One region of the Pseudoalteromonas sp. J2K-J599 genome, then DNA from elsewhere that is predicted to be linked to it. Evidence: predicted binding sites of a transcription regulator. Region 1 holds the regulator's gene; each other region holds the start of a gene.
The links. The regulator sigma-54, encoded in region 1, starts transcription at its own class of promoters, with help from an activator protein. The targets are predictions, from matches to a motif close to GTTGGCACGNNNNTNGNNT.

Region 1 (8,145 bases):
AATTTCAGCTGTCAAAGCGCTACCTGCGCGTCCTGCAAATAATAATGCAGTAACAACCGGGCCTAGTTCTCGCAATAAGCTCAGTGCCACTAACGGCCCTAAACTATCCTCAGCGCCATAACCAACCAATACGGTGTAACCTTGTAAAGCCAACACCATACCGATAAACAAACCCGACACCATAATAATGAGTAACGATTGCGAACCAACCATATAAAGCTGGCGAACAAGTAACGGTGTGCCTTTTTTAAAATTAGGAACATGCGCTAATGCACTAAACAGCATATAAGCAGAACGACCAAGGGCCGCAAAGCGTCCTAGCGTTTTATGTCCTAGCTTTTGAAATAAATCCAACATTATGCTTTTTCTCCAAGTAGTTCGTCTGCATAAGCCTGAGCCGGAAAGTGAAATGGTACAGGGCCATCCGACAAGCCTTTTAAAAACTGTTGAACTAAAGGAGATTCATGATTACGCATTTCATCTGGAGTACCAGAACCAATTACCCCTTGATCGGCGATAATTATAACGTGTTCGGCAATACTCATTACCTCTGTTACATCGTGCGTCACGATTAAAGACGATAAACCTAATACTTCGTTGAGCGACTTAATTAGCTTAACCAATACGCCCATCGAAATAGGATCTTGCCCTGCAAATGGTTCATCGTACATGATTAGCTCTGGATCAAGTGCTATAGCGCGTGCAAGTGCAGCACGCCTTGCCATACCGCCGGATAACTCAGATGGCATTAAATCTTTAGCGCCACGTAGTCCAACCGCTTGCAGTTTCATTAACACAACTAATCGAATCAGGTCTTCACTTAGCTTTGTGTGCTCTCTTATAGGAAACGCGATATTGTCAAATACCGACATATCAGTAAACAACGCACCACTTTGAAAAAGCATACTCATTTTAGTACGTGCTTCGTATAACTCTTTACGAGACATTTTAGGAATGCTGCCACCTTCAAATAAAATATCACCTGAATCTGGTTTAAGCTGACCACCAATTAAACGCAACATAGTGGTTTTGCCAATTCCGCTTGGCCCCATAATCGCAGTAATTTTACCTTTAGGAACGCTAAAACTCATATTTTTATATATGGTTCTATTGCCTCTCGAAAAGCTAACATCCTTGACTTCTACTATTGATTGCGACAAGTCGCTCTCCATAAAAATGTTCACTAGTGCCCCTATTTTAAAGCTTTTTTGTCAAAGATGGAAAAAACAATTCGTAAGATTTTGTAATACACCCATGAAAAGGATTATAAGACTCGCTCAAAACAGCTTAACCCCGGCTTAAATTTTTAAATTAGCTGTTTAAAAGCAACATTGTTACCTAGTTGACCTTACTCTTTTATTTATACTTTCATCTTGGCTTTTGTTACTATTCGCGCCATCCGTATTTTGTATAACTGGCTTAACACAATGGTTACCTCGTTTGTTATTTTAATTCTTGGTTTTGCAGCTCTTGTTTGGAGTGCCGATAGGTTTGTTTATGGGGCTGCGGCTCTTGCTAAAAACTTTGGTGTACCTACACTTATTGTTGGTTTGACCGTTGTAGCCATGGGCTCTTCAGCCCCTGAAATGATGGTTTCAGCCTCTGCCGCTTTGGCTAACAAAACCGACACAGCCGTTGGCAATGCTGTTGGCTCTAATATTACAAACATTTTACTTGTGTTAGGTATCACTGCTCTATTTCGCCCTCTTTCAGTTTCATCTAGTACGTTAAAACGTGAAATGCCATTAGTGATGCTCGTATCTTTAGCTACTTGGTATGTGTTCTCAGATAACTACTTTTCATTTAGTGAAGGTGTTGCGCTTTTAGTTGGCTTTATCGTATTCATCGGTGGGTTAATCATTGTATCTATGCGTGCAAAAAACCAAGATGACCCATTTGTCTCAGAAGCCTGCGACGATGTACCAAACGATGTACCTACTAAAAAAGCGGTATTTTGGTTAATTGTCGGCATGGTACTCTTGCCGGTTAGTTCTCATTTTTTAATCGGCTCAGCTGTTGATATTGCTAAATACCTCGGCTTAAGCGACTTAGTCATTGGTTTAACAATTATTGCCATTGGTACTAGCTTGCCTGAACTTGCCGCCTCGGTTGCAGGTGTACTTAAAAATGAAGATGATTTAGCACTAGGTAATATTGTTGGCTCAAACATATTTAATATTTTAGCTGTATTACCTCTAGCAGGTATTATTAATCCTTCAGCAATTGATCCATCGTTAGTAAGCCGAGATATATTAATTATGATTGGTGCAACACTTGCTCTTATTATTATGTCATTGAACTTTAGAGGCACCCAGCGTATCAATAGGGTAGAAGGCGGCTTATTGCTAATAGCGTTTTTGGGTTACCAAGGGTATATTTTTAGTCAAGTAGGGTAAATGATGGCAACGCTAAACTTTATTGAACAAGGCCTTCGCGTTTTAGATGTTGAGCGCCAAGCACTTAGTGATATTGCACAATATGTAGATGAAAATTTTCATAACGCGTGCCAATTAATGTACGACTGTGAAGGCCGTATTATTGTTATTGGCATGGGAAAATCAGGCCATATTGGCAATAAAATAGCGGCAACCCTTGCAAGTACTGGCAGCCCAGCGTTTTTTGTTCACCCTGGTGAAGCAAGTCATGGTGATTTAGGTATGATCACTAAAAATGACGTGGTAATGCTTATTTCTAATTCAGGGGAAACCAGCGAAGTTTTAAATATCATTCCGGTTTTAAAACGACTTGGTGCCAAAATGATAGCGATGACTGGCAATACACAATCAACTATGGCAACCCTTGCTAATGTACATGTGTGCATTAAAGTAGAAAAAGAAGCTTGTTCATTGGGTCTAGCCCCTACATCAAGTACCACTGCAACGCTTGCGATGGGCGATGCCATGGCAGTTGCATTATTAGAAGCTCGCGGCTTTACAGCTGATGACTTCGCGCTATCTCACCCAGGTGGTAGTTTAGGCAAGCGCTTATTACTTACTTTAAAAGATGTTATGCACAGCGGCGCAAATACACCTATTATTGATGTTTCACAAACAGTTAAAGATGCTCTAATAGAAATGTCAGCTAAAGGATTAGGTATGACAGCCATTGTTGATGAAAATCAGCAACTCGTAGGGTTATTTACCGATGGTGACTTACGTCGCATTTTAGAACAAAGAATTGATATTCATACAACACAAATAGATGTTGTTATGACTAAGTTATGCACTACAGCTACGCAAGATATTTTAGCCGCTGAAGCGCTCAATATTATGGAACGTAAACGTATAAATGGCCTAATCGTCGTCAATGAGAAAAACCAACCTATTGGCGCATTAAATATGCAAGACCTATTAAAAGCAGGAGTGTTATAAATGCAATTTGAAGAACTCTATCAACCGCTGAGCGATGATGCAAAAGCACGCGCTAAAAAAGTAAAACTACTTATATGCGATATTGATGGTGTATTTTCTGATGGCCGTATTTACCTTGGCAATCAAGGTGAAGAGCTAAAAGCATTTAATACAAAAGATGGTTTTGGCATTAAAGCACTTATAAACAGTGGCTTTGAAGTAGCTGTTATTACTGGTCGTCATTCACAGATAGTACAACAACGTATGAGCAGCTTAACCGTACAGCATATTTATCAAGGCCAAGAAAATAAGCTCATTGCCTATCAAGAATTAAAAGATAAACTCAACCTTAGCGATGAACAAATTGCTTATATTGGTGATGACGGTCCTGACATGCCTGTTATGGAGTTAGTAGGCTTTGCCGTTGCAGTAAATGATGCCCACCCTCTTATTAAGCGTTTGTCACATTATGTAACGCAAATGCCTGGTGGTTTTGGCGCTGTGAGAGAACTCACCGATTTGCTCATGCTTGAAAATGGTAAAGCATTGACTACACAAGGCACTAGTTCATGAATGCAGCGCGCATAATATTAAGCGTTTTATTCATTAGCTGTATGGTTTGGCTTTGGTACCCTTATTTTACACAAACAAATATTGTGCCTCAGGCTGAGCCTGAAGTTGTTGCTAAGCCTGATTACATAGCTATTGAGCTCAAACAGACAGCCTATGATGAGCAAGGTAAAATTAGCCACAAAGTCACTGCGGCTAAAATGGAGCTATACCAGCAATTAGGTTTCACGTTTTTTGAAAAACCCATTTTTACTTTATATAACGAGCAACAAACGTGGCAAATAAATGCAGACGAAGCAACATTATATGAAGATAAACAATTAATTTTAGAAGGTAATGTGGTTGCCAAAAATTTAACCGATAACGCCATGATAGACAAAATCAATGCTGATAATATTCAGGTTGATATAAAGTTATTAACAATGCGTTCGGAGCAACCCGTCATTATCACTGGACCCAATTTAAAAATCACCGGTAAAGGCCTAGAAGCCGACTTGAAAACCGAAGTGATAAAACTAATTAACCATACGCGAACCATATATTATGACCAATAAAATATTAAAATCATTTATAATTCCTACACTTATACTAGCGTTTAATAGTAGTGCTGCAGAGCAAAACACGCAACCTGCTGCCAATCAAATTTCAATAAGTGCCGACAAGCAAGAAGGTCAATTGAAAGCTAATGTGGGTATTTTTGAGAAAAACGTTGAGATTATTCACGGTAATCGCCGCATTACAGCCGATCGCCTCGAAGTACACAAACGTGATGAACTTGGTGATAATAAACAATTATTAATTGCCACAGGTAGCCCTGCGCACTTTGAAGAAAAGCAATCAGACGGCACGACTATGAGCGCCAGTGCTGACGAAGTACGTTATGATGTATCTAAGCGTTTTTTAACGCTTGTTGGTAATGCACAAGTATCGCAAGCCGGACAAAAAATAAATGCTAAAAGCATTACCTACGACATAGAGCAGCAGCTCATCAGTGCCGAAAAAGATGAAAACTCAACTGACCGCGTTCACACAATTTTAGTACCGATCGAAACTAAAAAAAGTAAAAAAGGCGATAAAGGTCAACCATGAGCACATTAAAAGCAGAACTATTGGCAAAAAGCTATAAAGGTCGTGAAGTTGTAAAAAACGTCGGCCTTGAAGTACAAGCTGGCAGTATAGTTGGCTTACTTGGCCCTAACGGTGCTGGTAAAACAACGACTTTTTATATGATTGTAGGGCTTGTTCCTAGCGACAAAGGTAAAATATCTATTGATGATAACGATATTACTCTTTTACCTATGCATAGTCGTGCTAGATTAGGCATAGGCTACTTACCACAAGAGTCATCGATTTTTAGAAAGCTGACTGTTTATCAAAACTTAATGGCCATTTTAGAAACGCGCAAAGAACTAAATAAACAAGCCAGAGAAGACACGCTCAATAACTTATTAGATGAATTTAGCATACAACACATTCGTGATAGCCAAGGTATGGCATTATCGGGGGGAGAACGTCGTCGTGTAGAAATAGCACGAGCGCTGGCAGCAGATCCTAAATTTATATTACTGGATGAACCGTTTGCCGGTGTTGACCCTATTTCGGTATTAGATATAAAGAAAATAATAGAACATCTTAAAAATCGTGGGATTGGTGTATTAATTACCGACCATAACGTAAGAGAGACCCTTGATGTTTGTGAAAAAGCCTACATTGTTTCTCATGGGGAGCTGATTGCATCAGGTACTCCAGAACACGTATTAAATGATAAAACAGTACGCGATGTTTACTTAGGCGAGCAATTTAGGCTGTAACATTTACGCCATGTCTTTAAGCATCTGCTAGTATTAATTATAACAACATAAAAGGATTGTTAGAGATACATGAGGCAATCACTACAGCTGCGCATGGGCCAGCAACTTACAATGACTCCACAGTTGCAACAAGCTATTCGTTTGTTGCAACTCAGTACATTGGATCTCCAGCAAGAAATACAAGAAGCTCTCGACAGTAATCCACTATTAGAGGTTGAAGAGGCAGACTATTCCGAAGACGCTGCTGGTAAAAACGAGCAAAAAGCTGATACCGATGACATAACTGTTAGCGCATCTGCTGATGATGCTCCGAGCGAATACGAACAAGATACTGGTGAAGCACTTGCAAAAGACACGCTAAGTGACGACATGGCTATGGATGTCAGTTGGGATGAGTACATGAGTGCCGCTCCTGCAGCCTCATCAGGTCCAATGCCTGAAGACGAATCAATATACCAAGGCGCCTCTACTGAAACGCTGCATGAGTATTTAATGTGGCAATTACAACTAACGCCATTTAGCCCTACCGATGAAGCCATCGCTATTGCGATTGTAGAGGCCGTCGATGATTCAGGTATTTTAACACTAAGCTGCGAAGAGATTTTAGAAAGCTTTAATCAAGAAAACGAAGATGATAACGAAGTTGAACTTGATGAAATTGAAGCGGTATTAAAACGCATCCAACTGTTTGATCCTGTTGGTATTGCTGCACGTAGTTTACAAGAGTGTTTGTGTATTCAGCTTAATCAATTTGATAAAGAAACACCTTACATTAATGAAACGAAAATGATTTTAACCGAGCATATTGATCTATTAGCAGCTCGCGACTATCGTACATTAATGAAAAAAACAAAGCTTAAAGAAGAAGAGCTTAAAGAAGTAATGACACTAATACATACTCTCAACCCAAAACCTGCAGATACTATTGTAAGGGAAGAATCTGAGTATGTTATTCCTGATGTGTCAGTTAAAAAAATTAAAGGCCGCTGGGTTGTCGAATTAAACCCAGATAGCATGCCTAAAATTCGTGTTAATAGCCAATACGCAGCAATGTCTCGCACTGTAAAATCAAGTGGCGACAGCCAGTTTATTCGCTCACATTTACAAGAAGCTAAATGGTTTATTAAAAGCTTAGAAAGTAGAAACGACACGCTATTAAAAGTTACTAATTGTATTGTTAAGCAACAACAAGGCTTTTTTGAACATGGCCCTGAAGCCATGAAACCAATGGTTTTAAATGATGTTGCTGAAATGGTAGAAATGCACGAATCGACAATTTCTCGCGTAACTACTCAAAAGTACATGCATACACCCCGTGGTATATTTGAGCTTAAATATTTTTTCTCAAGCCATGTAAGTACTGAAAACGGTGGTGAATGTTCATCTACAGCAATACGTGCGCTTATCCGAAAATTAATCGCAGCAGAAAACTCAGCAAAACCATTGAGTGATAGCAAAATAGCGGATATATTGGCTGAGCAAGGAATTAAAGTAGCGAGACGTACAATCGCAAAATACCGCGAATCTCTTGCTATTCCACCGTCAAATCAGCGTAAAAGTCTGATTTAAGACGCTAAACTAAGAGGGTAATGCTTATGCAACTAAACTTAACTGGTCGTCACGTAGAATTAACCGATTCACTAAGAGACTATATTAATACTAAATTTGCGAAGCTTGAAAGACACTCTGATCATATTAATAATGTTCATGTCATTCTCGATGTAGAAAAATTAAATCAAAAAGCAGAAGCCACAATACACGTAAGCGGTGCTGAGCTATTTGCCTCTACAGAACATCAAGATATGTATGCCGCTATTGACTCGTTGATCGACAAGCTCGATCGCCAAGTAATCAAACACAAAGAGAAGCTTGCTCGACACTAATATGATGAAATTAAGTTCACTTATATGCCAGGACTGCAGCAAAGCTGCGGTCCTTTTTAATAGCAAAAAAAGAATTTTAGAGTTCATTAGCGAACTTGCTCACGACAAACTTCCGTATTTACCGCAACAAGATATTCTTAATGCTTTAATGAGCAGAGAGAAATTAGGTAGTACAGGTATAGGACGTGGCATTGCTATTCCTCATGGAAGAATGAGCGGTGCAGAAGAGCCTTTGGCTTTAGTGCTCGTTAGCGAAACTCCAATAAACTTTGATGCAATCGATAATCGCCCTGTTGATATTTTCGTCGCACTCATCGTACCAGATGGCGATAACCAGCAGCACTTAAAGACTCTAGCAACCATTGCTGATAAACTAAACAACAAAGATTTTTGTAAACAGTTACGCAGTGCAAAATCTGATACTGAGCTTTACCAAGTTATTGTCGATCAATCATAGTTTTATAAAGGGTGTTAAATGGAGTTAATTATCATAAGCGGCCGTTCCGGTTCTGGAAAGTCGGTTGCTTTGCG
Region 2 (8,145 bases), 1.0 Mb from region 1:
TATTGCCGCTGTGGTTATAGTTATTACCACCGGCGAAATCTACAACCATACCGCCCGCTTCTTTAACCATAAGTTCGCCTGCAGCAGAGTTCCAAGGTTTTAAACCAATTTCAAAAAATCCATCAACACGGCCAGCTGCAACGTATGCCATATCTAAAGCAGAACAACCTGCACGGCGAATATCAGCAGTGTGTACAAATAATGCTTTAAACGCTTCAGTGTATGCATCCATGTGGTTTTTGTTTTTGAACGGGAAACCAGTAGCAAGTACAGTGCCTGCAAGAACCGTAGTTTTGCTAACGCGTAGACGTTTACTGTTTAACTGAGTGCCTTGACCGCGAGATGCAGTGAAAAGCTCACCGCGAATTGGATCATAAATAACAGCTTGGTCTAAACGACCTTTAACTTTAAGTGCGATAGAAACCGCGTAATGAGGGATACCTTTGATGAAGTTAGTTGTTCCATCGATAGGATCTACAATCCATTGGTAATCATCATCCTTGCCTTTATGCTCACCTAGTTCTTCACCAACAATTGAGTGAGTAGGGTAAGACTGTAAAATAGTGTCACGAATTACGGCTTCGGCTTCTTTATCAATGTTAGTTACTAAGTCGTTAGCGCCTTTTTGTTGCACTTCAACTTTTGATAAATCTTCACTTGCGCGAAGTAAAATTTTGCCTGCGTTGCGCGCAGCGCGAACCGCAATGTTTAACATTGGATGCATGGTATTACCTTTGGGTTGTAAAAGAACGTTTATATATTTCAGCCGGCGTATTTTAGCGACTTTTGCCATAAAGTAAACAATAAACCCCAAATACTTGTGTTTGTTTTTTATACAAGATTGAAAAGTGTATATATTTTTAAAAAATAATTATCTGCATTTAAATAAATTAATTTTAAATAACACTTTACCTAAAGTTAACTTGAGGTTTTATCGTGCTCCTAACTTAACTGATAGGATAACATTATGTATTTAGAGCACGTAAACTTAGTCGCGAGTGATATAGATAGTATGCTTACATTTTATCGCGCTGTATTTCCACATTGGTCGATTAGAAGTGAGGGCAGAGGCGATTGGCATGGAAAACCAAGATGCTGGGTACACTTTGGAGATGACACGCATTACATTGCGATAAGCAGTCATGGTGAAGGTGAAAACAGAAACTTATCGGGCCATCAAGTTGGTTTTGCACACTTTGCTTATGTAACTAATAATTTAAGCGCAGTAGTAATGCGCTTAAATAAAGTGGGTTTTACTCTAAGCAAGCAAGGTAGCGAGAATCCTTTCAGAAAGAATGTCTACTTTATTGATCCTGCAGGGTTTGAAGTTGAGTTTGTAGAGTATTTAAGTGATATACCAAGCGAGCGAAATAACGATTTATAATAAAATACTAAGCAGCACGCTAAAGTGCTGCTACTCAATAATAGTGAGCGATTATTATTACCCGTGCCAAACTGGGTTTTTAGCTCATTTGCAAAGCTTATAAATTTTTCTTTAATTGTGCGCTTTATTTTTACCTCAACCGAGCCCATTACTGCCTTTCCTTCAATATGAATTGTAGGGCCTTGGCGTTTGTTAAGCGACACAGATTTATTTTCAAGGCTACTTAAAATACAAAACATTTTAGACACTACATTGACATGCTCTGGTACGTAAATTTCATCGCTACCAAAAATACAGTTAACGTGAATAGTTACATTTTGATGCGCAAAAATAGCATCGGTAAAATCAAGCACCACCGATCCCATAAAGTTACTCAAATATATATTTTTTGGCACAACCCACTGACCACTTCGCTCGTTAGATCCTAAAATACTGCGTAATGTAAAATCATCATCACTGTTTTGCTGTGCACTATAATGTGGTGTAAATTGCGATTGTTTTTCTGCTTTATATTGCTGATCGGTATTAAGTGTTAAGTCTTCTACTAAGGCTAGCAGAGCTTCGTTATTAGGTGCATCCATCGCATTATCTAAACGTCTTTCAAATGCATCAACAGAAATAACACCATGACTGTAATTATAAATTAATTGATCAATCACTTGTTCGCGTACTTGCTCTATTGGGCGGTCTTCAACTTTTACAGACATGAGTTATTCCTTATTATATTTACTATTGATACTGCTCTTGTAGTTAGGCTGCAAACCGCGTACCAAATATAATTTCATTAATTATCAATTGGTTATTTTTTAACGGTGTTTTTTGTTTTGTTATATTAACGATAGATTAACCAAAAGAGCAATTATCTAGCTATTTTCACTATTTGAGAAAGTTTTACCGAGTAGCCTGTAAATAGTTACAAAAACATAGATAAGGTTTTATCTTTTAATTAATTCAAGTCTTTGAATTTTAAGTGTAAATAAAGTTGGCCTGAAGCTCGCATTAGTTAAAGTGTCTTTAATCAAAAGGAGAAAGATTATGAAAACATTTAACAAATCTATTATCGCAGCTCTAGTTCTTGGTACTACGGCTATGGGTGCCCAAGCAAACAGCTGGGAAAACGAAAGTAAAGATGCTTGGATTGATGGTAAGGCAGAAACCGTTCTACTTATGAACACTAATCTAAACAACTTTGACATTAACACTGATGTAAAAAATGGCAAGGTAGTACTTACAGGTAAAGTTAATAGCGAACTCGATAAAGAGCTAGCAGAAGAACTTGTACTTAGCCTAGATGGTGTAACTGATGTTGATAACAGCCTTACTGTTGTTAAAAGCATGGACACCGAAGATAAAAACAACGACATGATGGACGATGATGATAACGACCTAACGGATGCTAAAATCACCACTGTAATCACAACTCGCTTCCTGTTTGACTCAGAAGTAGGTGGTACAGACATTGATGTTGATACCGACAACGGTGTGGTAACTCTGAATGGCTCTGTAGAGTCTGAAGCTGAAAAGCAACTAGCAGTTAAAATTGCTAAAAATGCTGAAGATGTTCGCGACGTAGTTGATAAACTAGCTATTGTTGCTGAATAATACAGTATAGTTTAGGCCCAGTAATACTGGGCTTTAAGTCTTTTCAATGTTTAATTTAAATGGAGTTTGATCATGGATATTATTCGTATAATACTTTCGGTTCTATTACCGCCATTAGGTGTGTTTTTGCAAGTTGGCTTAGGTATGCATTTTTGGTTAAATATTCTATTAACACTGCTAGGTTATTTCCCAGGGTTAATACATGCAATCTACATTATTGCGAAAAAATAATGACAGATTATATATTGTGTAAGCCGACTACTGAGGTTTAGCTAAATACTTTAGTACCGATCGGCTCACAATATTAGTTTTTAAAGAATTTTTAGATAGTTTTTAGATAGTTTTTTAGATTAAATCCAATTTTTAAAACTCTTCAACCCATTAACTCACTTCCTTAACTCACTCCCAATATTATTTTAAAACTATACTTATTGTTTACTAATAAGCTTTCCAGCTAACAGCCGCGCTCAGATTCTGACTTGATGCCATTTAGGAAATCTTCAACATTAGTGTGTTTATACATCTATAATATACAATCAAATACTTTATTATTTAGTGACAATATTACCTTCACTTCTAGTGTTATCATTAAACTAGGTTTTAGGCATATTGAGGCAGTTAATTGAATATTCGACTTATAATGTCAGGCGTTGTGTCTTTCGTTTTTTATTTTAGTTGGGCCTACTGGGCAAATAGTGCGGCAGACATTGCTAAATCGGTTACGCTTCAAGCTGCATTAGTGCAAGGTTTGTATAGTGGATTTGTAACGCTGTTTTTTACCTTTATTTTAAAAATGGTCGTCAACAAGTATAAGTTTAGTTATGTAACGCTTGCGTTTGTAACTCCAATTATTTGTATGTTTCATTCTAAAACACCACAAAACGTAGCAATACGACAAAGCTTCAATAATGCAATTAACTCTAGCGCCTCGTATTTAAGTAACAAAAAAATAGCAGGTGTACTTTTTGCGCTTATTATTCCGATTACTGTTCAATCGAGCTTAGTGATTATGGTGAATGTAATTAATCAGACACCTAATTTGGCACTTACAGTAGCCCCAAGCATATTTTTTACAGCCTTGTATGCCTACACATATATGTCAGCTTCGCTTAAAAAGTAGAGGGTTAAATATAAAAGACTATATGGGATAGGTTTTGTTTATAATTTAATACAGTGAATAGCACGGTAAATACCTTACATTTTATGTTTATGCCCACTTAAAAGATTACTATTTAAGCAGTTAGCTTGTTGATTGTTAAAATAAAGGTTTTTGGTAGTGACAAGCACCTAAAAAGTTTTTATACTGCAACCCGCTTTAGTCGCTCTGTGACTGAACGCTTCAAAAATTAACTGCCTGGCAGTTATATAAAGTTGGCCCCTTAGCTCAGTTGGTTAGAGCACACGACTCATAATCGTTAGGTCCCCAGTTCGAGTCTGGGAGGGGCCACCACTTTTACAAATTTCCCAAGTAAATACCTATCCAAATTATTTAAAGCTACATTAATTTAATATTGTGTAATTTTTATTCTTTAGTTACCCCTAATAATAAACGTAATCTAAATAAAATTAATCCATAGATTAAGCTAAGCTTTCTTAAATTTGAAATAGTGCGAATGCACTATTAAATTCCAGCGTTAGATCAGATGCTTTGCTTTATAAGTGACAGTGTTCAGCATTTAATTTCAGAAGACAAAAAAGCCCCTATTGGGGCTTTTTACTTACTAGTGTTTACTTTTATTGCTCAAAACTACAAGAGTTAACTAATTTTTACGGTATATCTCATGCTCAATATCGTAAATATTTACGCTTAGACTGTCTGATGCTCTGCAATATGTTTTTAAACATGAAAGTAGCAGTTCGCTTAACATTTGTTTTTGCTCAATTGAGCGTCCTGCCAAAATATGTACCGCGATATGTATAAACCCTGATTTTCCTGCGCCAAGTTGATATTGCTGATAAGCAATAGCACGTGTTTTTATGGTTTCTAATTCAAACAAGTTACTTTCAAAAGCGGTTGTATGAATTTTTTCTACCAGTACTTGAGGTAAAACGGGGAGGTCTTCTGAGTGTTCAATAATAATGTGCGGCATTTAGGCGTTTCCTATTATGAGTTACTGCATGAGCGAGAGGTAATTGTACCAAATACAAGAGGGGTCACTAAACCCTGAGCTATCTAAAATCTTTACTTTAAACTAATTTAGTCGTATTTATTTTTGATGTTAGTATAAAAACAAACAGGTGAACCTTCGCTTAGTAACTTATCTACTAAGTTACCTAAATATTGATTAAGGATAAGTATGAAATTACCACAAAAATTTAAACGTTTAGCTTTACTTGCAGGTGCAATTGTTACGTTAAGTGCTTGCTCTGACGATGTTGCGTCGGTAAGCCTTGGGCTATTTACAACTAAGGATGTTGTGGTAAATTCGCAGCAAGATCCTATTGTTGAGGGCGTTACTTGTCATATTAGTCACATAGAGGCTAATTTGGACTTTTCTGATCCCTCAGATATGTCTATAGCGTGTCGTCAAACGGGGCCAATTACAGCGCAGCAGCTACAAAAAATAGACCGTAGCAAATCGGGCGAGGTGATCTTTAAATCATCTAAAAGTATATTATTTAAATCACTAAAAGTGCGTCGTATTTACGATGCTGAAAATCGTACTTTATTGTACTTATCGTACTCAACTAAAGAGTCCAGTGGAAGCCACCACCATGCGCTATCAACAGTGCCGCTATACAATACTCAAGCGTGGGACTGGGCGCTTACACAAAAAGACTAAGTTAGCACCTACGTAAGCACCTAAACTAAAACCTAAAAGAGCACACTATGTTAGCTTTATTTAAATCAAAGCCATTATTAGAGCAGCAAGAGCAGCAATGGCTTATTGATACATTTATTTGGGCTGTAGAAAACTTTGATGCTGAGTTTTTTACAAAGCACACTCAAATAATACTGCCAACGGCCACTTTTTTCCCTGATTCGGTATCGAGCATTGAAGAAATGGCGAGCAATGTTTTTAACCGCGTTACTAATTACGCGGGTATGAACGCATGGCCTATCCAACTAGTTGCACCGCAGCAATTACAACCGCAAGTTTTTCCACACTTCGAATTTAGCAATGAAATACGTGGCGAAGGCAGCCATTTAATTGTGCCGCCAAGCCATACGATTAATATTTCTTTTAATCCTAATCAGATTAATCAGCCACAAGATTTAGTGGCAAGTTATGCGGGTACTCTGGCCACCATACTTATTCATCACGTTGGGGTGCTGCCGCCTGGTGGTAGGGAGTATTTACCACAAGCTGCTGATGCACTTGCTTGTTTTTTAGGGTTTGGTGTGATGTTGAGCAACACGGTGTATCAGTTTAAAGGCGGGTGTGGCTCTTGCTATAACCCATACGCTAACCGTGAAGCTAAGTTAAGTGAAACGCATACGGTATTTATGCATGCCCTAATTAGTTACTTTAAAAACGATAAGGTGTCTAAAAAACATTTAAAGCCGCATTTACGTGGCCAGTTTAAAAAAGCACAAAAAGAAATTAAAGCATTGGTAAATAACTCGGCCAACCCGCTGTTATTAGCTTATTCGCCAAACTAGCAAGGATTTGCGTGGAATACTTAGATGAATTTTTACTGATTGTTATTGCTCATTTTTTTGCAGTAGCAAGCCCTGGGCCCGACTTTGCCGTAGTACTTAAGCAAAGTGTGCAACAAGGAAGGCGTAATGCATTGTGGACAAGCGCCGGTGTTGGCGCTGCTATTTTACTGCACGTTGCCTATTGCGTTTTAGGTGTTGCGCTTATTTTAACGCAATCGCCTAGTTTATTTATGGCGCTGAAGTACCTTGCTGGTGCATATTTAGCTTACTTAGGCGTACAAGCTCTTAGAGCTGCAAAACCGCCTGCAAGTAATGAAGGCGAGGCTGTAAAAGATGTTGAAAACAAAACCGTTCAAGAGGAACCCGTTTGGGTGGCTTTTAGGCGCGGCTTTTTCACCAATGCATTAAACCCAAAAGCCACGTTATTTTTTATGTCGTTATTTACACTCGTGATTAGCCCAACAACACCTACTAGCGTACAGGTCGGCTACGGCGTGTACATGGCATTGGCTACTTGGGCGTGGTTTTCAATGCTTTCAATGATGCTTTCTCGCGATAATGTAAGGGGCTTTTTCCAACAACGCGGTTATTGGTTTGACCGTGGAATTGGCATTATTTTAATTGCACTTGCAGTACGTGTTGTTATTTAACTTATTCAAAAAGCGCAGGAGATAAAAATGCCGCTATATAATTTCTCGTTTGGTTCTAATATGTCATCTACCCGTTTGTTAGCGCGCTTGCCCAATGTAAAGCGTGTAGGAACTGCGGTACTTAAAGGCTACGAGCTTACTTTTGATATGCTATTTAAAGATGGCTCAGGTAAATGCAGTATTTGTCCAAGCGATAAAGAAGATGCATTGGTTTACGGCGTTATTTATGAGCTCAATGAAGAAGAAAAAGCTATTTTAGACAGTATTGAAGGGCCAGGTTACGATTGTGTAGATATAGCCCCAACGCTTTTAACGGGTGAGACTGTAGCCGCACATTGTTATATAGCTAATACCCATGACAGCGATGTACTCCCATATGATTGGTATATAAAACACGTTCATCGCGGTTCACTTGAAGCGGGCGTACCAAAAGAATACAGTGATGCCATATTAAATCGCGCACAAAAAAGCGACACCAATCAAGAGCGCGCAGCAATTGAATTTGCAGTTCATCAAAAATAATAAAATAGGATTGATATGAAATTAACCAAACTTGCCGCAATTGCACTATTAGCAGGCACTACGTTTAGCAGCTGGGCACAAGTTGATACCAACAAAATTGACGACGTAATTAAAGCGTCAATGGCACGTTTTGACGTACCCGGTATGGCAGTTGCCATTGTTGAAAACGATAAAGTAATATTTGCTAAAGGCTTTGGTGTAACTAATCTCGATACCAACAAAAAAGTAAACAAAGACACTTTATTTGGTATTGCTTCAAACACAAAAGCATTCACTACTGCGGCACTGGCAAAGTTGGTTGATGAAGGTAAATTAAGCTGGGATGACCGCGTAATTGATCATTTACCAGAGTTTAGATTGTACGACTCGTACGTAACACGCGA
Region 3 (8,145 bases), 880 kb from region 1:
TTTCTGGTACGCACAACTACCGCGTTTTTAACATCACCTTTCTTCACTTTACCGCGAGGAATAGCTTCTTTTACAGAAACTTTAATGATGTCGCCAATCGCTGCGTAGCGACGGTGAGAACCACCAAGGACTTTTATACACTGCACTTTGCGAGCGCCGCTGTTATCAGCAACTTCCAGCTGAGTTTGCATTTGGATCATGTTAATGACCTCCGGTGTAGTAATTACAACGTGTCTTAAATTTGTTTAAAATCAAGACATTTCGATTAAATCCCACTCAAAAACAAACGAGTTGTCTCTTAAGGGCGGGCAATTGTACCAGCATTGAGGGGGTAGCGATAGGTTATTTTTTAATTAATTTGGAGTGATGGGAAATTAAAGCTGAGTAATTACGGCTATGTAGCTATTTTACAGGTGGTTACAAAACAAACAAGGCACCTGTAATGTGCCTTGTTTGTTTAAAGTGTAATAAATTAACCAAATAAACCTTTTAATTTATCTTTAATTTTATCTTTTGCTTTGTCTTTGGCTTTTTCTTTTGCCTCATCGACCTTCTGCTTAGCTTCATCTTTGAGCGCATCACCAACATCTAGCTTTATACCTACATCGTGGAAAGGCCCTTTTATACGTAGTGGTATTTTAAAGCCAGTGCTGTCATCGGTAGTTCCCTGACCTTCGATAGATCCAACTATACCTGTAACCAAACGATAGTTGACCGTTGTTTGCGGTAAATCAACGTCGCCTTCACCTGATATTCTAATAAGTGGGCTGATAAGTGATAGGTCGGTATTTTTGCCAACGCCATTAGTAAAGTTAAAACTTCCAGTTAATGCTGAAAAATCTGTTTGCTCAGATTCTTCAAATCCGGTATCAAGCCCTTCAGATGCAGCACCAAAGTTACCTGAAATGAGTTCCTTACCTTTACGAACCATCTCAGCTATATTTGCACCTTTTACAGCTCCATCAGCAAACTCAAATCCAAGCTTTCCATTAAGCGCACCAATAAACGACTTTTGACTTTGGCCAGTTGTGCTTAGGTTCCAATTTAAAGACCCCTTACCCATTAGCTTGTCAAAACCTGCCGCATCCGTTAATAAAGGCTGTGCATCTATTCCAGCTAAGTCAAAGTTAGTTGATATTTTATAAGGTACTTGCTGTGCGTTTACATTGATAACGCCTTTACCTGACCCTTCATAAGCAGAAAAGCTATCTAGGCTTAGTTTTGCAACGCTATTTTTTAAAGCAACAGTAAATTGATTTGCGCCTAATTTAATATCATTTGCTTTTAATCCACTTGAACGAATCACTACATTTGCATCTAGTGAATTTAATGCACTTAAATCAATTTTAGTGTCATCCCATACTATTGGCTCTGCAGGTTTATCTTCTTGCTCTTCTGGCTCTTCTTGTTTTGCCACTGCTTCAGGTAGATACGGGTTTAAGTCAAGCATACCTAAATCAATATCAGCATTTACTGCTAAACGCTTACCTAGGTTAAGCTCGCTCTTACCTTTTATTTCTAATGCGTCTAACGTCGCAACTAAATCTTCTAGATTAAATTTCTCACCTAGTAGGTGCATTTTACCGTTTACACTAAATCCGTTAAATGCATTGTCTTTAGCGTCTAGCTCTACACCTTGCCATTTCGCAATACTTTTAACAGACTCACCGCTTAGTGCTAACTGACCCTTAATATCTTGGCCTTGCTTAGCTATGCTCCCTTCGAACGTTAAATCAACTAAACGAGAATCTAAGGTTTGTTTAACATTAAAAGTAGCACCTTCAATTGCTTTAGCAGGAGTATCTAATTTTATATCAAGATCAAAACGCTCTTGCATATAAGTAATACCCCCTTTTACTTCTAATGTTTTACGAAGTGAAGGAAGTAAAATAGCGAGTTCTAAATCGCTAATTTGTTGTTTGGCACCTGTTTGACCATCTAGATAAGTAAATGTGCCGCCATAAATAGCAACCTCACCTAACTCAATATCAAAGTTATCTGGAAGCTTTATCGCTTCACCTGATTGGCTCTGCTCTTTTGGTTGCTCTGCAACTGCGTCAAACAACTGCCAATTGGCTTTACCATTTTTGTCGGTTTCTAATAGAATATTTGGTTCGTTTATCACAAACTTATCTAATTTAAACTCACCACCAAATAATGAAAACCAAGGTATGTGTACAGCAAGCTGTTTCATACTCGCCATATCGGCGCGCGAACCTGATTCCATATTTGCAAAATGCACGTCGTTAAGTTCTAACTTTAATGCAGGGAATACGCTAAGTGTTTTATCACCTTTAATAGTAAGAGTGCGCCCAGTTGTTTGTTCTACCTGTTCTGAAACTTTGTTAAAAATAGTATCAGTAGGGATTAAAAACGGTGCGGCAACAATTAGTGCTATACATAGTAAAAGTATTACACCTACAATTTTAAGTAAGGTTTTCATGATCGTCCTTTCAAACGTGCAAATAATGTTCTTATCATAGCGAGTGTTAGCCTTAAAATCATTGTCGTTCTGATAAAAAAGCTTTTTATTAGATATTACATTCCCATCCTGAATCGCCCCTGAAACATTTTGATACCTTTAGGTTACAAATAAATATTGACCCAATGAAACATTAAGGTTGCATTGATACCTACAGGTTACATATTGTAAAAATTTTAAAAGGAAATGAGCTATGTCTAATTACGATATTAAAAGTGAAGAAAAATTTATGGGCCAAAATGCATGGTTTTCATTATTCATGGGGGTCACTTTATTAATCATTAGTGTTTACCCAATGCTTAATCAAACATCAGCCCCACTATTGTTTTTAGGAACTGCTGCTTTTTTAGGTTCATTCTTTATGTTTGTGATCAGAGGCGGGTTTACATGGAGAATGAAATACCACCTTACATATAAAGATGAGTATTTAAATACCATCGACACTATTGCCTATAAACATGTCGTGCTTGGCTTACTTTTTAGTATGGGTGGCGTGTACTTACTCTCCGATACTCTTGCTTTAGAAGTATCTCACAGCATGATGGCTACATTTTACCTTGCTGTAATGAGTTTAATATACGGCGTATCAATTCTTTGGCAAAGCAAAGATTAGGAGCAAAAGTGCAAAATAAAATTGCAAAATACCGCAAAGAAGCAGGCCTTTCTCAACAAGACTTGGCTGATCTAATTGCGGTTTCACGTAAGACTATTAGTACAGTAGAAACGGCACGATTTACCCCTTCGGTAATAATTGCTCTAAAAATAGCAAAGCATTTTAATACCTCAGTTGAAAGTCTCTTTGTACTAGATAAAAATGATTGATACATGTTAAAGCGTTAGTCTCATTCTATTAGCAAAAACACCGATTTAGCTACTTCAATTACAACGTATGGAGGACAGCGCTGTTGTTATTAGCGTAATTGCGCTAAAATAGACCAGCAAAAAAATATATATCTAAACCGGAGATTCTACAAGGCATGAAAAAACTGCTAATTTCACCGTCAAAAATGACGCTAGGCGAACAAGAAAATCAAATCTATCAGAACATTCTGAAGCAATCTTCAGAATTAAGCCTTAACCTTATGGCCGTGAAAGTAGAAAACCACCCTGATGATTTTTTACCTTGGTGTTACGAATTGCTAAGTGCAAGCAGAGATCGTATGAACTACGATTTACTAGAGCCGCAGCAATTACCAGTACTTAAGAAGCTACACGATCAGCTTATTTCAGCTATCAGCTTTTTACAGGTTAAAACTTTACGTATTGCTCCGTGGCCTGTAGTAAGTGTATTTGTAGAACAACACAAAGACGTTATTGCTCTTGATGAACAGCTTCGCTTAGTAGACTACATTAAAAGCATTCGTGAACAATCTCTTAAAGATATGATTCCTGAAGACTTACTTGCGTTTAGCGGTAAGCACATGGCATCACTTGATCCAAGCACATACAACTTTGACGTTGAATGGTTTGCATCAACAAAAAGTGCGAAGAGCTTTCATCAAATGCTTGGCGATTTACCAGGTGCCTTTGACGATGCACTAGTAAATATTCCACTTGAAGGTGACATTACTCAATACGAATATCAACAATTTGTTGCTGCTTATTCAAAAATATTCACCGACAATAATGAAAAACCAACACTTGCGCCTGCAACACGACTGCTTGCAATGCGTCGCCCTGATATATTTACTCCGATCACAAACAATCGATTAGATGCATTATGCGGTGCCCTTGGTGTTTCTAAACTAAAAAATAGTGATTTTGAGCGTTACTGGCAAGATATTGTAAAAGGTATTCAAGCTATGTCATGGTACAAAATGGCTAAACCTAGTAATGAGTTAGAAGCACAATTAGTTGCTATTAAAGCACTAATCCCATGTTTCTTTCACTATGCTGATGCAAAAACACCAGATAACTCTAACTACATCAAACTGTTAAGTAAGCCTAAACGAACTACAACTACGACAGGTAAAACTCAGCGTAGAGGTAAAGAGTCTGCAGAAATTTTAGTAGACCGCGCACTTGCTGCTGACGATATTCCTGAGCACATTCGCAGTAAGCGCGATTCAATTGTGAGTGAAGTTCAAAAAGGTCGTAGTGTAAACGAAACAATTAGCCTTATGCGCACTATATTTGGCTAAAAACTTCTAATTTAGCCGTACTTTTATGGTGCGGCTAGGTTAATTTATGCACCAGCAGTGTGCGCAACATCTTCCTACATGCCATATCTCTTCTCAATCTATAAAATACAAGCCCATGTTTTTAATGTATAAAAATAATTTTTAATAAAAAATAATGAAGCTGGCACACACAGTGCAATTATCCCGTTAGTTAAACAATAAAAAGCCGTCAGCCTAAAGGTTCCGATTACATAATAAAAACCTTGGCGAGCAAAAATCATATAACGGGAAATGGACATGCTAAAACTAAAAAAAACCATCGCTATAAGTGCTATAGCATTAATGGGCGCAACATCTTTAACGTCAACAGCCGTACATGCTGAAGTAACTGCTAATGCAGCGGCAACATCAAACTACTTATGGCGTGGTCAAGAGCAAACTGGGGGCGATGCAGCTATTTCAGGCGGTATTGATTACGCCAATGAATCGGGCTTTTATGCAGGTACTTGGGCTTCAAACGCATCGTGGGCCGATGAAATGACCTATGAGCTTGACTTATATGCAGGCTTTGGTGGCGATATTAACGAAAGTGTTAGCTACGATGTTGGTTATATTTATTACGCTTACCCAGACGCAGCTTCTGAAGCAGACGCAGATTTCTCTGAAATTTACGGTAGCATCAGTGTTGAAGGCTTTACCTTTGGTGCTTCTGTACTTGCAACATCAGCTGCAAGTGGTGATGGTACAGACTTTGGTGATTCACTTTACCTGACAGCTGATTACGGTTTTGCTGTTGGCAGTAACGGCACTGAAATGGCACTTCACTTAGGCCACTACTCTGGTGACTTTATTGGCGATGATAATATCTTAGATTACGGTGTATCAATTTCGAAAGACGGTTTTACTTTTGGTTTGTCTGATACAGATATGGATGATTCAGATATTAAAGCTTACGTTGCTTATTCTGTAGACTTTAATTTATAAGAAAGAATGTGTTACTTGCTGCGACACGAAGGGCCTTTTGGCCCTTTTCTCGTTTTTGCACAAGACCCCTCACATCTGTTAACAAACCGTTACAATTGAATGAAAACAATACATACATTTTCCTTTATTCTATTACCTAGTCACTGGGCATTTATAACTGCCTAGCCATAAAATAGGTATAAAGGAATAATAATGAAATCACCTAACGCGTTTAGCGCCCTACTCGATATTTATATAAGTCCTAGTAAAGCTTTCAATGGTGTTGAACACGCCAAAGGTTGGTCATGGCTTGCTTTTATAGTCATGTCTTTAGTTTCAATGGCGAGTATTTATATTTTTTATTCCACTGTTGATATGCAGTTTTTGATTAATGAGCAAGTAGCAGCATCAACTATTGATGCGACGATTGGCGAGCAAAAAATGATTCGCCAAAGTATAGAGCAAAATGCAGAAGGCCAAATATGGTTTGGTTTGTTTGGCGGCGTAATTGCGCTGGCTATCATGAATGCATTAATGGCACTTTATTATATGCTTGTGGCTAAACAAGATCCTGAATCAGAACATAGCTACGGAGCTTGGTATGGATTCGCTACCTGGACAATGATGCCAGTTGTTATTTCAAGCCTAGGAACAATTGCTCTTGTACTAAGTGCAAGTACAGATCAAATATCTCAACAAGCCGTATTTAGCTACGCATCTATTAACCAATTAATAATAGGACTTGAAATTGGCCATCCTTTTTATAGCTTATTAGAATCAATAAACTTATTTAGCTTTTGGAGCATTTCGCTGGGAATGATCGGCTTAAAATGCTGGACTAATTTTTCAACTAACAAAGCACTCCTATTCTCTGCTCTTCCTTCAATTATTATTTTTGGTATTTGGGCAATCATTGCAGCAAGTTAACTCTTAAGTGGAGGTAGATACTAGCTCCACATTACTTAATTCACGGATAGATAAAATGAAAAAAGCAATAATCATCACACTCGCTGTAGGCGCATTTATAGCCCTAATTGTGTCAAAGCAAATTTCTGGCGATGAAAAACAAGCCGAAGTAAATATTGCTCAAGTAGAGCTTGGCGACATTGCTGACTCAATAATGGCTTCAGGTAATTTAGTTTTTAATACACAAGTGCAATTACGCTCTGAAGTGACGGGCCGAGTAGATAAAATATTTGTTCAAGAAGGCCAAGGAGTTAAACAAGGCGATATGTTAATGCGCCTTGATACAACTGCCTTTGAATCAGAAGTTACCCGTAGTAAAGCAATCCTTCGCGCCACAGAAATTGAAATTAAACACAATAAAACACGCCTTGCTAACCTAGAGCGCCAACTTAAAAGACAAAAAGACTTATATGATGTCGGTTTAGGTAATCAAGAGAGCTACGAGAATATTGAAAGCGCACGCGATCTAGCTAAAATCGATATTGAATCACGAATAGAGTCGTACAACCAAGCACAAGCGTCACTACAAATTGCGCAAGATCGCTTAAGTAAAAGTGTATTTAGAGCTCCAATGAGCGGCTTGCTTGCATCTGTAAATATTAAAGAAGGTGAAACCGTTATAGCCGGTACTACTAATATTATTGGCTCTGATTTAATGCTAGTAGCCGATCCTAGCGCTATCTTAGCCGAGCTACGTGTGGATGAAACCGACATTGCGAGCATTAAGCTTAACCAAAAAGCGAATATTTATGCGGCCGCATACCCTAATAAACCATTTAGCGGCACAGTAATCAATATTGGTACTTCAGCTAAAAACCAAGCCGGCTCTCAAGGTTTATCGTTTAAAGTAAAAGTATTACTCGATACTACTGAACGCCAGCTATATGCAGGAATGAGTTGTAGAGCAGAGATCGCAACAAGCATTGCCGAAAACGGTTTAAAACTTCCAATAGAAGCAATCCAAAAAGAAGACGATAAAACATTTGTATGGCGACTAAATAGTGATAACACCGTTAGCAAAATTGCCGTAACTGTTGGAATATCATCTGATATAGAACAAGCAATTACTGACGGCTTAAATGAGGGCGACAAAATAGTTATTGGTCCTGCGCGCCCAGTAAGTCTTCTGACTGAAGGTAATGTGGTAAAACTTAAATCAGATGCAGACAAGGAAGAAGCCTAATGTCTGCGGTAATCAAGCTAGAGCATATTAATAAACAATACAAAATGGGCTCAGAGGTATTTAAGGCACTTGATGATGTAAACGTACATATAATGCAAAACGAATACGTGGCGATTATAGGACCTTCTGGTTCAGGCAAGTCGACCTTAATGAACTTACTAGGCTGTTTAGATACACCCAGCAGTGGCGAATACTACTTAAAAGATAAACTAGTAAAAAGTATGACCGAGACAGAGCTTGCTCATCAGCGTAATGAAAGTGTCGGGTTTATATTTCAAAGCTTTAACTTAATACCACGTGCAACCGCACTAGAAAATGTAATGCAGCCTTTAGTATATCGCTTTATTCCTAGTAAACAACGCAAGCAACAAGCTCTAGAAGCACTAAAGCGGGTAGGTCTCGGTGATAAAGTTAATCATTTATCTAGCCAG
Region 4 (8,145 bases), 1.2 Mb from region 1:
TTTAACTTTATGATCGACAAAGTCGTATTCTGGTAACTTTTCTGCTGCTTGCTCTGAATTTAACTCAGTTAATTTTTCGTTGTTATCAACTTTAACTTGTAACTCATAGCGCTTACCAATTTCTAGTGCATTTGCACTATTGTCTTTGGATGCAGTGGCTTTTTCAGAAGGAAGAAAGGCTAAGCCAACAATAGCAGAAACCAAACCTAGAATAAGCAATTTGTGTTTTTTGGGGAGCGTGTGAACCACGTGAACCATAACGTGCCTTTTTCTGCTGTCAAGATAATAAATACATAATATTGCAGGATATACTTAATAATGTACGAATACTAGTGTTTTGTAGATTTAAACTGACCTTAAACTACGCTAAAATCGGGCTTAGAAAGCCTTTTTTAACGCTCTACCTAGCTAAGACTCAATTGATTTAGTTTAGTTGCATGAATCACTTAAAAAGTTGTTTTAATTAGGTAGAAATTTGTTATGTTAGCTACATCTATTTATTCGGTTTAAACCTTTATTAAACCGTGACTACGCAAGTAACTAGTCGCCCCTTCGTCGGCAGAATTTTGGAGTAATACACAGTGGATTTACAAACCGCTCTAGCAGAGATAAAACGCGGTGCAGAAGAAATATTAATTGAAGACGAACTAGTTGAAAAACTAAAGTCGGGCAAGAAGCTAAAAATAAAAGCAGGCTTTGATCCTACAGCGCCTGATTTACACTTAGGACACACTGTACTAATTAATAAAATGAAAACCTTTCAGGATTTAGGTCATGAGGTTATTTTCTTAATTGGTGACTTTACTGGCATGATTGGTGACCCAACGGGGAAAAACGTAACGCGTAAACCACTTACTCGTGAAGATGTACTGGCCAATGCCGAAACATATAAAGAACAAGTATTCAAAATTCTAGATCCTGCTAAAACCACTGTTGCATTTAACTCTACTTGGATGGAAAAGTTAGGCGCTGCAGGCATGATTAAACTTGCTGCAAACCAAACCGTAGCACGTATGCTTGAACGTGATGACTTTAAAAAGCGTTATGGAAGCGGCCAACCAATTGCAATTCATGAGTTTTTATATCCACTGGTACAAGGTTGGGATTCGGTTGCACTAGAGTCAGATGTTGAACTAGGTGGAACTGATCAGCGCTTTAATTTGTTAATGGGCCGTGAGCTACAAAAAGTAGAAGGTCAAAAGCCGCAAACAGTATTAATGATGCCATTACTTGAAGGTACTGACGGCGTTCAAAAAATGTCTAAGTCGCTTGGTAATTACATTGGTATTACTGATGCGCCTAACGATATGTTTGGTAAAATAATGTCAATTAGTGATGTGCTAATGTGGCGTTACTACGACTTATTAAGTGCGCTTTCTATTGAAGAAATTGCAGCTCAAAAAGAACGTGTTGAGCAAGGTACGAATCCGCGCGATATTAAAATTGAACTAGCTAAAGAGCTAATTGCTCGTTTTCATAGTGAAGCTGATGCACAAGGTGCACATGATGATTTTATTCAGCGTTTTCAGAAAAAAGCGTTACCAGATGAAATCCCAGAGCTAACAATCACTATTACAGAAGATACTATTTTAATTGCTAACTTGCTTAAAGAAGCAAATTTAGTAGTAAGTACATCAGAAGCAATGCGTATGATTAAGCAAGGTGCAGTTAAACTTAACGGTGAAGATAAAATCACTGATACCAAACTTGAAATAGCAAAAGGCACAACGGCTATTTACCAAGTAGGTAAACGTAAGTTTGCAAACATCACTGTAGCTTAAGCACAGTTTAAAAACTAAAAAACCAGCCTCGGCTGGTTTTTTTGTGCTCGTATTTTGAGCCCTTTAAATCAATTTTAATATTTCAATGCTGGCTATTACTAACAACCAAAATACACGGGCCTGATTTAACCTATTAATTATTACAGGTACATCCTCGGGTGTAGGTAGTCTATCAGTGCCAATACGCATTTTATTAAAGCGAGTACCTAAATAAACTGCAGGCCCGCCCAGCTGCACGCCAAGTGATGCAGAACATGTGCTTAAGAGCCAGCCTGTATTTGTTTGATAAAAATGCCTGCCATAATGCTTTATATAATGCATGCTTTGTTTGCTTGCTCGACTTGCTGCAATAGTTAAAGCGAGTAAGCGCATCGGAATGTATTCAATAATAAACAAGAGTGTTTTAAGCGGTTTTAAAAAGTAACTATTTGGGGGGATATCACTACGCCATGCTTGTTGTATTAAGGTAAGTAACCGATAGGCAAGGGCAGCAATAGGACCAAATGCTAAAAATATAAATATGACTACGAAATAGTATCGAGCAGTGCGCAGTATTAAGCTCTCAGTTAATGCTTTGATAATACCAGCAGATGAAAGTCTATTAACTTCACGGGCAAGCAGTGGCTTTAGTAATTCGCGTGCTGTGGATTTTTGTTTTTGTTTAGTTAACTTTGCAATGCGAAGTGCTTTTTTATCAATGCTCTTACTTTCTAGGCATAAATATAAAATAAGACCTGCGAGTAATTCAGGGTAAAAAGCAAACTCGAGTAGTAACACTACAATAATGAGAATGACACTTAAAATAAGTGAGCTTGCGAGTATAGCTGCCAAATATTGATAGCTTTTAGGTTCTTTGCTTTTGTATATACGTTTGCCGATAGCACTAAAAACAGCATTTAACGCCGTATTAGGATGATACCAGCTAATAAGGGGAATAAAGCGCTCAGCAAGGAGCGCTAGTATAAAGGCAATAAAGTCCAAGTGATTTTGAACAATATTGCTAAGCATTTACAAAGATACTGCTGTAAGTTTTTCTAAAAGTGCAACAACCATTTTAGATGAGTTGATTGATGCTGTTTCTAGGTATTCTTCAAATGATTGTGGTGACTCTTTACCAGCAATATCAGACATTGAGCGAATTACAACAAATGGTGTGTTTAGCGTAAAACACGTTTGTGCAATTGAAGCGCCTTCCATTTCAACAGCAAGCATTGTAGGAAAATCACTACGTGCTTTATCAATGCGTATAGGGTCACACATAAATGTGTCACCAGTACAAATTAAGCCAACGAGTGTTTTAACATCACTGATTTGTTCGATAGTTTGCTGTGCTGCTTCAACTAATTTAGGGTGTGCTGCAAAGCCTGCCGGCATTTGTGGTACTTGGCCAATTTCGTAGCCAAAAGCAGTTACGTCTACATCGTGGTGACGTACTTCTGACGAAATTACTACATCGCCTACACTAAGAGAAGGATCGAATCCACCGGCTGAGCCTGTGTTAATTATGCAATCAGGTTTGAAGTTATCGATCAGTAAGGTAGTTGCAATAGTTGATGCGACTTTACCAATACCAGATTGAACAAGTGTCACCGTGTTACCAGCCAACTCGCCAGTATAAAAAGTGAAACCTGCTTTAGTTAAAATTTGTGGGTTTTGCATAGCTTCACGTAAAATTTTAACTTCTGGCTCCATTGCGCCAATAATACCAACATTCATAAAGTTTAATTCCTGAGTTTGAATCACCTGATTATACGTGAAGTTAGCAATAAAAAACAAAAAAGCGAGCTTGTTTATGAGCTCGCTTTAAATACTTTTTAGGAGAGTATTTAATTCGTTTTTTAAATTTCAGCTAACGCGGTGGTTTGCGCTTTAGCTTGAGAAGGTGAAAGTACCGCTGGCTTATGTGAGCGATTACGAACAGGGCGCTGAGTTTGTGTTGCTGCAGGCTTACCAAGTTTAAACATAATTGCATCGCGTACTTCAGAAGGACGGTAGCCCGATTTAACTTTCATACGAATATGTGGAATGCCCGCAGACTCTAGTGCACCGTTTACAAACCAGTCGCGTTGAGCTTTGTGGCCATCTTTGTTGGCATTGTTAACTAGGTCAACAGCAGCAATGATTGTTAGTTTTTCTTTGTCGATTAAAACAAAGTCGAGTTGCTTATTTTTAGCTTTAGCTAAAGCAGCACGTTTAGACTTTACTGAAAGGCCTTGCTTACAGTCAATAACGTCGATTAACTTAACACGACTAACAATTTTATATTGATCGCCAACAGCACGCTCTAGAAGATTTAAAAAAGCGCCTTCAACCTGCGTAAAAACAGTTTGCTTGCGAGTAAAAGGATACGGGTTTCCGCCATCGTCATTAAATTTTGACGCAACAACAGAGGCCCCGACAACTAATACTAGGATTAATAATAAAGCGAATTCCATACGGTAACTCCATAACAACAAATTGACACTGCTCAAATAAAGCAATTTACGTGCCTAAAAAGTATGGGTTATAAAATAATTACCGACTGGTATACAAGCAATAGCTACACAGCGATTAAGCTTTGTAGCCTCCTTTAATACCTTTTACTGCAATAGCAACAGCATCGTGTGCATGCAGTGACTCATAGTGGTTTATTTGCAGCCAATAATCACTGTAATTGTTTGCCTCTAGCAGTGCTTTAATTTTACGCGCTGCATCTTCACAAAACATAAGGTTTTGACCATTCAAACGGGCAAATTCTTGCTCGTCTTCACGTTTTACTGCTGCTTGTACTGGTGTTTTAAGCTCAGCTTCAAGGGTGTTAATTAGCGTAACTACGTCAAATTCTTGAATGTTGCTATCAAGCTTTACTTTTACGTTGGCAATAGAGCGCTGCGAGTGGGGAGTAGCTACAATGCCTTGTGTAGTGCCTAGCCATTCGTGCACATCTTTTTGGCTTAAGGTTTCTTGGTTAAACTTTTCGTTAAACGCGTTTTGTATAAGCTGGCGCGCAAGTGCAGCAGAGCATGGGCACGTTGAAGAATAAGTAACATCTACGGTTAGCTCGTAGCTAATAACGTTATTTTCAATTGTACTGGTAAGTACAACGGGGTAGCTTTTCCAGCCCGCTTTACCACTTAATAGTGACTTACGGCGTAGCGGTAATTCAAATTTAAATTCAATTTGTGCTTTATCGCTCAGCCCTTCGTGGCTAGTTATAAAGGTATCGAGTGCCTGCGCTATCGTTTGCGGATTGACTTGCTGCTCGGTTGAAAGCAGATCAAGTGCCAAAAATAGACGTGACATATGAATGCCTTTGGCATCTTCTTTATGTAAATTTACAAATGCACGAGCTTTGGCGTTTACTGTAACTGGAGATAAGTCTCGGGATTCAAAAATAAATGGCAGTTCTATTTCGCCCATGCCAACCCAGTCTAATTTACCTGTTTGTAAAGCGGGTGCAGTGTCTGCTATATCTGGCATATTGGTTTGCATGTGCGCTACTCGTATTTTGGGGATAATAAAGTGGGGCATTTTACACTAAATAATTTATTGCTGAAATGATGAGTTTAATAGATGAGCTAAATCAAACATGAAAAATTCTGTTTTTATCGCACAACGTGAGTAGTGGTAGGAGAAAAATGCTAAAATCTGGGAAAATGGTATGTTTGTACATACGCATTGCCTTCTTTATATTAAGTACACAGCTAAGAGATAAAATTACGTATGACCGATTATTCTTTGAGCCCTTGGGCTCGGGTACTTTCCAGCTCAATAACGCGATTTGGTGAATTTAAAACCGCTGCTATTTGTTACACTTTATTTTTAACTGTATCTCTTATTTTATCGAGCATGTTTTATTATGTGGCGATAGGCGAATTACACCTGGTTGATATTTTAGCCGTGGTGTTTTTTACGGCTGTGGTTTCTCCTTTAATTATAAGTGTGTTGCTTAATTCAATTCGACAACTAGATGCCTCATATGCTTATTTAGATAGCGCCACCAAACAAGAAAAGCTTTTAAATCAAACCCTAAAAGATAACATTAACCGTCTAAACATCGAAATTGATGAGCGTAAAATGGCATTTCATGCCAAGCACCGCGCTATCGAAGAACTACGACGAGAAATTGCTGAGCGTAAAAAAACACAACAAGAACTTGCTCAACAAAGCATGCTGCAGCGCTCAATAGTAGATTCATCTCCTGATTTGTTTTATTACCGCGATAATAATGGCGTGTTTGCTGGTTGTAATAAAATGTTTGAAGAAGTAATGGGCAAATCAAGTAGCGAACTAATTGGCAAAACGGTTGAGCAAATATTTCCTAGTCACTTTTTATCTGAAGTTTTGAAAACCGATAAAGAAGTAGAGCAAAGCCATAAAGCGCTGACTATTGATGTGGGTTATGAGGTGAATGGTGAAATGCGTTGGTTCGAGCTGCGTAAATTGCCTTTTATAAATGATGACGGTGACTATATTGGTTTACTGGGCTTTGGTCGTGATATCACAAGTCGTAAGGAGGCCGCTCAAGCGCTCGAAACGGCCTATAAAGACAAAGGTAAGTTTATTGCTACATTAAGCCATGAACTTCGAACACCGCTTAATGGTATTGTTGGTTTAACACGAATGCTGCTTGATACTGACTTAAACAAACAGCAGCGTAGTTGGGGTAATACTATATTTTCAAGTGCTGAAACGCTCGGTAATATTTTTAACGATATTATTGATTTAGACAAAATAGATAGAGATCAGCTCGATATAGTGACCAACTCTATTAACGTGTCAGACTTTATAAATGACGTTGTTAACTTTGCGGGCTTAATCGCGGAGCAAAAAGAGCTAGAGTTTGATATTAAGCGCAATGGGATGCTGGATATTTACGCACAGCTCGACCCAACTCGCTTACGCCAAGTTGTTTGGAACTTAATTAATAACGCCGTTAAGTTTACACAGCAAGGAAAGGTAACTCTTGAATGTAGCCGAGAGAATAGAGTTGAAGGCCCGTGGTTAGTTATTAAAGTATCGGATACCGGGCAAGGTATTCCGCCAGAGCAGCTTGCTCATATATTTGATATGTATTACAAGGCGCCAGACTTAAACGGGACTAACGCTATAGGCTCAGGTATTGGTTTAGCTGTAACTAAGGCGCTTGTAAGTGCAATGAAAGGAATAATTACAGTAAATAGTACTGAGGGCGAAGGGAGCTGCTTTACAGTGCAGATACCGCTTAGTTTATGTGTAGCACCAACAGAGCAAAGTTATGTTGGTCGTGGTTTGTATATTTTACTAGTAGAAGATGTACCTCTTAACGCCGAAATTGCTACAAACTTATTAGAGCAACGCGGGCATGAGGTGTTGTGGGCTGAAACCGGTGAAGATGCACTCTCGTTCGTCGAAACCGAAGATGACTTAGATTTAGTATTACTTGATATGCAATTGCCTGATATAAATGGTGACGTAGTTGCCAAACAAATACGCTCAGACAGTCACTTTGATAAATTACCCATTGTAGCTCTGACCGCCAATGTTCGTAGTGCTGAAGAAGAGCTTGAAGGTATATCAATACAAGGAGCGCTTGCCAAACCAATTAACACAGTGAAGCTTGATAAAATGCTGGCCGATTTATTTGGAATTAAGCAAAGTGAATGCACAGAGCCACTGTTAAAAGTAAGTGAAGAAGCCCTTAAAGGCATTGATGCACACTTATTAGATATAGAAACAATAGAAGACTTTGTCAATTCAATGGGCTTAGTTGTGTTTAGACGCAGTAGTCAGCTATTCGAAAAGCTAAGTCCACAATATCAGCAAGAGTTACTTACTTCATTAAATACTGGTGATAGAGAAGAGTATGAATCAGTAGCGCATAAACTCAAAGGTGCGGCTGGCTCAGTAGGTCTTAATGATGTGCAGCTTCATGCCAAAATAATGGAACATGGTGCGATTGATGAATCTGATGAGGTGTTAAAGCAGTGGTTAGATATTCTGGCAGATAAAATAAATGAAGGACAAAAAGCCCTTCATTTATTTTTACAGCAATTAGAGTGAAACTAATTAGCTCTAATTAAGCGTCAATTTTACCAATGAAACGGTAACCTTCACCATGGATGGTGCTGATTAACTCAGACGTTGAGTTATCACTTTCAAAATGCTTACGAATGCGACGAATAGTAACGTCAACAGTACGGTCATTTGCGCGAAGCTCACGGCCTGTCATATGCTTAATTAATTGCTCACGGCTGAAAATGCGACCTGGAGAATCAAGCATTAAACGAAGTGCTCTGTACTCACCTTTAGGTAAACGCTTAGCGTCGCCATTTGGAGAAGTAAGACAACGGCTGTTTTCATCAAGTTCCCAACCATTAAACGTAATAACACCATTTGTTTCTAG

Region 2: a site for sigma-54 is predicted at 2,366-2,384, ahead of AC5NT5_RS15170 (BON domain-containing protein). Genes of this name have one in related genera too.
Region 3: a site for sigma-54 is predicted at 4,783-4,801, ahead of AC5NT5_RS15810 (TorF family putative porin). Genes of this name have one in related genera too.
Region 4: a site for sigma-54 is predicted at 4,256-4,274, ahead of AC5NT5_RS14070 (DUF2726 domain-containing protein). Genes of this name have one in related genera too.

What each region holds. Positions count from the first base shown of each region.
Region 1 is NZ_CM200271.1:630,790-638,934, reverse strand. It holds gene mlaE (lipid asymmetry maintenance ABC transporter permease subunit MlaE) at 1-357, opposite strand, end outside; gene AC5NT5_RS02835 (ATP-binding cassette domain-containing protein) at 357-1,172, opposite strand; gene AC5NT5_RS02830 (calcium/sodium antiporter) at 1,428-2,396, shown strand; gene AC5NT5_RS02825 (KpsF/GutQ family sugar-phosphate isomerase) at 2,400-3,371, shown strand; gene kdsC (3-deoxy-manno-octulosonate-8-phosphatase KdsC) at 3,372-3,923, shown strand; gene lptC (LPS export ABC transporter periplasmic protein LptC) at 3,920-4,474, shown strand; gene lptA (lipopolysaccharide transport periplasmic protein LptA) at 4,464-5,009, shown strand; gene lptB (LPS export ABC transporter ATP-binding protein) at 5,006-5,731, shown strand; gene AC5NT5_RS02800 (RNA polymerase factor sigma-54) at 5,801-7,300, shown strand; gene hpf (ribosome hibernation promoting factor) at 7,327-7,614, shown strand; gene ptsN (PTS IIA-like nitrogen regulatory protein PtsN) at 7,619-8,071, shown strand; gene rapZ (RNase adapter RapZ) at 8,090-8,145, shown strand, end outside.
Region 2 is NZ_CM200271.1:3,358,754-3,366,898, reverse strand. It holds gene suhB (inositol-1-monophosphatase) at 1-724, opposite strand, end outside; gene AC5NT5_RS15180 (VOC family protein) at 968-1,384, shown strand; partial or broken gene AC5NT5_RS15175 (LiaF domain-containing protein) at 1,441-2,091, opposite strand; gene AC5NT5_RS15170 (BON domain-containing protein) at 2,420-2,986, shown strand; gene AC5NT5_RS15165 (YqaE/Pmp3 family membrane protein) at 3,059-3,217, shown strand; gene AC5NT5_RS15160 (hypothetical protein) at 3,609-4,106, shown strand; tRNA gene AC5NT5_RS15155 (tRNA-Ile) at 4,360-4,436, shown strand; gene AC5NT5_RS15150 (5-carboxymethyl-2-hydroxymuconate Delta-isomerase) at 4,747-5,076, opposite strand; gene AC5NT5_RS15145 (CreA family protein) at 5,284-5,769, shown strand; gene AC5NT5_RS15140 (hypothetical protein) at 5,817-6,590, shown strand; gene AC5NT5_RS15135 (LysE family translocator) at 6,602-7,240, shown strand; gene AC5NT5_RS15130 (gamma-glutamylcyclotransferase family protein) at 7,268-7,762, shown strand; gene AC5NT5_RS15125 (serine hydrolase) at 7,778-8,145, shown strand, end outside.
Region 3 is NZ_CM200271.1:3,485,420-3,493,564, forward strand. It holds gene rplN (50S ribosomal protein L14) at 1-200, opposite strand, end outside; gene AC5NT5_RS15790 (AsmA family protein) at 473-2,443, opposite strand; gene AC5NT5_RS15795 (hypothetical protein) at 2,676-3,095, shown strand; gene AC5NT5_RS15800 (helix-turn-helix transcriptional regulator) at 3,104-3,304, shown strand; gene AC5NT5_RS15805 (hypothetical protein) at 3,460-4,623, shown strand; gene AC5NT5_RS15810 (TorF family putative porin) at 4,900-5,586, shown strand; gene AC5NT5_RS15815 (YIP1 family protein) at 5,779-6,492, shown strand; gene AC5NT5_RS15820 (efflux RND transporter periplasmic adaptor subunit) at 6,548-7,714, shown strand; gene AC5NT5_RS15825 (ABC transporter ATP-binding protein) at 7,714-8,145, shown strand, end outside.
Region 4 is NZ_CM200271.1:3,127,977-3,136,121, reverse strand. It holds gene AC5NT5_RS14090 (peptidoglycan DD-metalloendopeptidase family protein) at 1-258, opposite strand, end outside; gene tyrS (tyrosine--tRNA ligase) at 582-1,781, shown strand; gene AC5NT5_RS14080 (cobalamin biosynthesis protein CobD/CbiB) at 1,845-2,789, opposite strand; gene mtnN (5'-methylthioadenosine/S-adenosylhomocysteine nucleosidase) at 2,790-3,497, opposite strand; gene AC5NT5_RS14070 (DUF2726 domain-containing protein) at 3,620-4,216, opposite strand; gene folE2 (GTP cyclohydrolase FolE2) at 4,332-5,252, opposite strand; gene arcB (aerobic respiration two-component sensor histidine kinase ArcB) at 5,484-7,802, shown strand; gene arcA (two-component system response regulator ArcA) at 7,819-8,145, opposite strand, start outside.